DNA from 2 places in the Veillonella sp. S13053-19 genome. Region 2 is predicted to be linked to the other one. Evidence: a T-box and tRNA genes for the amino acid it is inferred to sense, from the RefSeq annotation. Region 2 holds a T-box; the other holds one or more tRNA genes.

Region 1 (3,417 bases), on a different contig from region 2:
ATGATACACCATGGCAAGGAAATATGCGTGCAGACAATAAGGATTTTATATTCTTTGACAACGCCTATTCCTCTTATGTACAAACAGTACCAACTTTAGAGCGTGCTCTATCTGAACGAAACCAATACGACGATAGACCATTCCTTGATTCCGCAAATATCTTAGACGTAGCCAAAAAAGCTGGTTACACAACTTCTTGGTTTAGCAACCAAGGTGTATTCGGAGAATATGATACAGCTATTTCATTGATGGCTAAAACTGCAGACACTACAAAATGGTCTCATGAGTCTTATGCATTCTCCGATCGCTATGACGAAGCATTGTTACCATTATTAGAAACTGTAGACCCTACAAAAAATAACTTTATCGTAATTCATATTATGGGTAGTCATATTTATTACAATGACCGTTACCCTCATGAATTTAGTAAATGGAAACAAGGTCCATATCCTGACGGCCAAGAAGCATATGCAAATAGTCAGTTATATACAGACTGGTTATTACAACAAATTTACACCTATGGTAAAGATAAATTGAATTTACAAGCTATGGTATACTTCTCCGATCACGGTGAAAGCTTAGATAAATCTCACAATCCAGATACATTCGACTTTGTTATGACACATATTCCATTCTGGGTATACTTATCTCCACAATATCGTACAGCATATCCACAAACGGCAGATGTGCTGACTAAACACGAGCATCAATTCTTTACGAATGATCTGCTATATGACACATTAGTAGGTCTCATGCAGGCACCTAACTATCGTTACGATGCTACGCGAGACTTCAGTAATGCGTCATATCGATTCAATTTACATAACTTAACTACATTACTTGGTGAACAGCCACTAATTAATGATCCTGTTAATGCTGGTAAATAACAGTAGTACATACCAATAGTTAATGTTTCAAAAATAGTCCCCTATAACACACTATGTATTAACAATAAAGGTTAACTTAATAAAAGAAAAAGAGATGAGTTAAACTCATCTCTTTTTTTGCGGCAACAAAAGATCTATATCATGTTCCGTATAAATTCTAATATTTTCCGCTAATAAAGCCTCTACAGTACATCCATGACCATCCGTTAAGGTTCTAGTAAAGGAGCCATCATAAATGCGTTTATAACCACAACTAGGGCTTTTCGCCTTCAATAGAGCTTGTTCACATTTATATTCAATAGCTATACGAACTGTAAGCTCTGCACCTCGAATAAACTGTGTTGTCACATCGGTCCCATCAGCAGTGCATATACGATTTCCTTGACGCTCAGCAGGTTCTCTCGGCGTGCATAGCCCACCCAACACCTCTGGACATACAGGTACTAATTCATAATACTCATTCAGAAGGTCAAGTGCTTCTATATAATTGTCTTTTCCATCATAGCGACAAGGAACGCCACATAGGCATTCACTGATCAATAATTTAGGTTTATTATTCATAGCAATACTTTTTATTAATTCAGATAAGAAAAAAAGACTAACCGAAGTTAGTCTTAATTGGTGCCGAGGACCGGAATCGAACCGGTACGGTTGTCTCCAACCGACGGATTTTAAGTCCGTTGCGTCTGCCTGTTCCGCCACCCCGGCATGGGTAACGATTGTGGAGGCGGCACCCAGAATCGAACTGGGGAATAAAGGTTTTGCAGACCTCTGCCTTACCGCTTGGCTATGCCGCCATATAAAGTTGGAGCGGGAAACGAGATTCGAACTCGCGACCCCCGCCTTGGCAAGGCGGTGCTCTACCGCTGAGCTATTCCCGCATGTACATGGTGCCTCAGGACAGAATCGAACTGTCGACACACGGATTTTCAGTCCGTTGCTCTACCAACTGAGCTACCGAGGCATGAATGGCGACCCCGATCAGATTTGAACTGACGATCTTCGCCGTGACAGGGCGACATGTTAACCGCTACACCACGGGGCCGTATCCAAAGTACTTGCTTAGTATATCGGTTATCAGAAATTTTGTCAACACTATACTACAATATTTTTGATGAATTCTTCTTCATCTTTTAATATGGTAGATTCTTTATGTCCTGGCTCAATAATTAAGTCCTTAGATAAAGATAAAATATACTTCAAACTTGTAATTAAATCATGAGGATTACTTTTATAATTATCTGTATTTCCCACATTTTGCTTAAACACAGTATCGCCAGTAAATAAGTGCCCCTCAATTTCAAGACAAACAGAACCAGCACTATGGCCAGGTGTGTGATGGACAATAATTTCAAAAGGTCCTAATTGTAGTTTTCCTGTTACTAAATCTTCACAATTAGTATACATTTTCTTCTTGTAAACACTAGGTCTACGACGAATTAATTGTAACAACTCATGATCTAAAGGGTGTAAGTAGGCTGGAATTTTATAATGAGCACAGACCTCATCGAGGGCTGATACATGGTCACAATGACCATGTGTCAATAAAACTGCTATAGGCTCAGAATCTCCTACCATTTCAATTATATGCTTACTATGAAACCCGGGATCAATAATAAGGGACTTCCCCTCATTTATTAATACATAACAATTTGCTTTATAAAGCCCTAGAGGGCGTTTTATAATATTCATATTATTCGCCCTCCTATAGGATACGATACCGTTTAGTAGATTGTTTTTTTATAAAATACCCTTCCCAGAATTGAGGATGAAGCATAACAAGAATTGTAAATAATTCCAAACGACCTAATAACATATCTGCCATTGCTACGCATTTAGCACCATCAGACATACTACCAAAGGCATCTGTAGGCCCAAAACCACCAAATCCAATGCCTACATTACTAAGAAAAGCTGTTATAATTTGCATCGCATCATAAGTAGACATTCCCGAACAAGTCATAAGGAACACAGATATAACGTAAATCATTAAATATAAAAATAAAAATTGCTGTGCCATCTGTATCCATTTAGTAGGCATCGGTTTACCATTAATGCGCACTACTTGTACCATCTCAGGATGAATTGATTTTCTTAAATAAATAATGCTGCTCTTAATTAGAATAATGAGGCGAATAATTTTTACGCCCCCTGTTGTAGAACCACTACAACCACCAAAAAATGATGAAATAAATAACATCATCTGTGCAGCGGCTGGCCATAAATCATAATCGCTTACAGCAAATCCACTACCAGTTTGAATCGATACATAATTAAAGGAAACATCTCTGAAGATTTGAATTGGGTCATTGATATTTGATTGTACTGCCATCGAAATTGATATTATAGCAATTCCAATAAAAATAACTAGCCAATACATACGTGTTTCAAAATCATCAATCAAAACGCGAAAGCCTTTTTGAAGTGCGTTGTAATACACTGAAAAATTACCACCTGCAAGGATCATAAAGAAAACAAATACAAAGCAAATATAGTTACTCTGTTCATATATAAATGCCCCTGCTGATGT
Region 2 (3,417 bases):
GTACATTGACATTACTATTTCTAGCTCGTCTAGCAATAGCTTGTTCTTGTTCTGTGAAAGTATCTTCTATCTCAAACAACACTTTCGCTTGTGACTTAGCACAAATAAATTCAGTAACAATAGTGTGTAACACTTGTACCTTCGTAATATTCATTTGTACTACTCGCTCACGTACATACATGGAGTACACTGCATCACCAATATAGGCAAGCATGACTGCGTCAGCACTAAGGCACTCCTCAATAGTTCTATTACGCAAACGAAGCGGCTCTTGTTTAAGAGCCGTCAGTTTTTTTATCGCTTCATTCTTTAAGAATTGAAATTGTTTAAACTTCACGTTTTTTCCACCGTGCACCTTGAGGGGAATCCTCAATAGTAATACCGATTTCAGCCAAGCGATCGCGGATGCAATCAGCTAATGCCCATTGTTTTTGTTCACGGCACGCTTGACGTACAGACAAGATAACTTGCATTAATTCTTCGTATTCAGCAGCGTTAGCACCAGTGTTGCCTTCCCATGCTTTTTCAAGAACGCCAATCACATCTGTCATGAATTTGAAGATGCGTTTAACTTCGGCAATCGCTTCTTGGCAAACAACGCCTTCTCTGCTTGTTACAGCTTGGTAATAGATATTGATTTCCTTTGCGAGACCAAACATGCTAGATGTTGCTAAAGCAGTGTTAAAGTCGTCGCTCATAGCAGCCTCAAATTCTTCTTCGTATTCTTTTGCTTTTTCTAATAAACGCTGAGCTTCATCACATGAACCTGGTTCACATTTTTCAAGGTAAAGAAGGTTTTCAATAGCTGTACTTAAACGTTCTAAAGATTTATTTGCTTCTTCTAAGCGCTCATCAGAGAAGTCCAATGGGCTGCGATAATGCGTACTCAACAAGAAGTAACGCAAAGCGTCAGGGCTATATTGTTCTAAAATATCTTTTACCAAGAAGAAGTTATTCAAAGATTTAGACATTTTTTCAGAGTTGATAGTAATAAAGCCATTGTGCAACCAGTAACGAACTGCTGGATGTTGGCCAGAACAACCTTCGGATTGAGCGATTTCATTTTCATGGTGTGGGAAGATCAAATCACTACCACCACCATGGAAATCAAATTCTGTACCTAAGTATTTTTGGCTCATAGCAGAACATTCGATATGCCAACCTGGGCGACCATTGCCCCATGGGCTTTCCCAATATGGCTCACCTGGTTTTGCCGCTTTCCACAATGCAAAGTCCATAGGATTTTTCTTGCGACCGTCTACTTCAATTCGAGCGCCTGCTTCCATATCGTCTAATGTACGACCAGACAATTCGCCATAATGTTCAAATTTATCAACACTATAGTACACATCGCCATCGAGTTCGTAAGCATAGCCTTTTTCAATCAATGTATTAATCATAGCAATGATATCTTCAATATGTGTAGAAACACGAGGATAAATGTCAGCACGTTGTACGCCTAATGCATCCATTACTTCAAAATAACTATCGATATAACGATTTGCAATAGTATCCCAAGATACGCCTTCACCATTAGATGTATTGATGATTTTGTCATCTACGTCAGTAAAGTTTTGTACATAAGTTACTTTATAACCAACATGTTTCATGTATCGACGAATTACATCCCATGTTACGAAAGGACGTGCGTTGCCGATATGAGGATGATTATATGGTGTAACACCACATACATACATTTTTGCCTCACCTGGTGTAACAGGATTGAATACCTCTTTTTGGCGTGTCATAGTATTATAAACTGTAATTTCTCTCATCGTTACCGATGCCTCCATTTTTGTAAATAAAAAAGACCTCTCATCTCATACAGAGACGATGGTCCGCGGTTCCACTCTGTTAGGTACCAGCAGTGGCACCCACTCATCGCATAACGGCGCGTCACCGGACAAACCTACCTATAATCGGAGTGTCAGCTCGTGAATGCATTTCGTCTACCTATCCATGAACCCTCCCACCATCGGTTCTCGCTAAAAAGTTAGTTGTAGAGTACTTCTTTCAGTCCTAGCTTTTAATTTTATCTATATTTAGATTTAGAGTTATTTTACCAAATAATGCTATAGAAAGTCAATATTCATAAGAAAAATCCTCATCATTTAAAATTAGTTATTAGCTTATTATACATAGATTTTCAGCTAATTAATTTTTAAATGATGAGGATTAGTATAATCAAAATATTTGACTGCTATTATCACTATTAACAATAACGTTTATATAAAACACGTTAATAGTAATTGCTATAATCTAAATCAATTAAGACTAAGCGTTCTCCAACTTCTCTTGATCGTCATGTTTACGGCAAATACCAGCAAAGATAGAGCCTGTAAAGTTATGAATAATAGAGAACACTGCACCTGCTACCGCAGCTTGTGGTGTAAAATGTTTAAGTGCAAGAGAAACGGACAATGCAGAGTTTTGCATCGCTACTTCGATTTGCATTGCACGACGAGAAGAAATATCAATGCTTAATGCTTTACATATAAAGTACGTTACAATATAACCACTCACATTTTGCACTAAACAAGCAACGAAAATGATGAAACCTGTTTCAGCAATTTGTTTTTGGTTTACTGCTGTAACAGCAGCTAAAATGAGCAATACTGCAATAGCTGCAATTGTTGGACATACATCTTTAACAGGTTCAATTTTAGATCCAATGAAGTAATTCAATACGATACCTAGAACGATTGGTACTAATACGATTTTTACGATAGACATAAACATCGGCATGAATTGAATATCAATAGAGGAAGTGGCCCCTGCATACAAAACAACAAATAAAGGTGTTAAAATTGGCGCTAACAACGTAGATACAGTCGTTGCAGATACGGATAATGGCACATTACCGTTGGCAAGGAATGTCATTACATTAGACGCTGTACCACCTGGACAAGCACCTAACAAGATGAAACCAATACCAATTTCTGGTGGGAAATTAAATAGTATGGCAACCAAGAAGCCTGCCAAAGGCATCCATAAGAACTGAATAACAGATACGAGGATGACCTTCATTGGTTGTTTGAATACATCAAGGAATACTTGTGCGGTCAAAGTTAAACCCATTGCAAACATGACGAATTGTAACATGTACGCAATGTAAGGCGTCATCCAAGAGAAAACTGTCGGTAATAAATAGGCTAATACAGCCATCAATAGTACAATCCAAGATAAGTAACTATTGAATAAGTGGTTAATAGAACGAATAACACTCATAAAAACACTCACTTTCATAATATATAAAATAAAATACGCCGACTATTATAACATTTCTATAGAATAATCTCAATATACATAAAAAAGCTCTCATAACTACAGTTATGAGAGCTCTCTGCGATTCTCTATAAAGATTATTTTGCTAAAGCACCTATGATCTCTATAAAGATTATTTAGTTAAAGCACCTA

The links. The T-box of region 2 lies ahead of cysS (cysteine--tRNA ligase). A T-box ahead of a tRNA ligase gene usually reads a tRNA of that ligase, here a tRNA-Cys.
Region 1: it encodes a tRNA-Cys, which carries the amino acid that the T-box ahead of cysS (cysteine--tRNA ligase) is inferred to sense. The anticodon was not compared.

What each region holds. Positions count from the first base shown of each region.
Region 1 covers NZ_PPDA01000008.1:251,697-255,113, reverse strand. Annotated here, with positions in the region: gene VEHSUH06_RS04650 (phosphoethanolamine transferase) at 1-887, shown strand, start outside; gene VEHSUH06_RS04645 (DUF523 domain-containing protein) at 993-1,448, opposite strand; tRNA gene VEHSUH06_RS04640 (tRNA-Leu) at 1,507-1,595, opposite strand; tRNA gene VEHSUH06_RS04635 (tRNA-Cys) at 1,610-1,684, opposite strand; tRNA gene VEHSUH06_RS04630 (tRNA-Gly) at 1,694-1,768, opposite strand; tRNA gene VEHSUH06_RS04625 (tRNA-Phe) at 1,776-1,851, opposite strand; tRNA gene VEHSUH06_RS04620 (tRNA-Asp) at 1,857-1,932, opposite strand; gene VEHSUH06_RS04615 (MBL fold metallo-hydrolase) at 1,983-2,579, opposite strand; gene VEHSUH06_RS04610 (TrkH family potassium uptake protein) at 2,593-3,417, opposite strand, start outside.
Region 2 covers NZ_PPDA01000010.1:32,823-36,239, forward strand. Annotated here, with positions in the region: gene VEHSUH06_RS06660 (Mini-ribonuclease 3) at 1-337, opposite strand, end outside; gene cysS (cysteine--tRNA ligase) at 327-1,775, opposite strand; T-box leader at 1,824-2,030, opposite strand; gene VEHSUH06_RS06670 (bile acid:sodium symporter family protein) at 2,275-3,228, opposite strand; gene gltX (glutamate--tRNA ligase) at 3,398-3,417, opposite strand, start outside.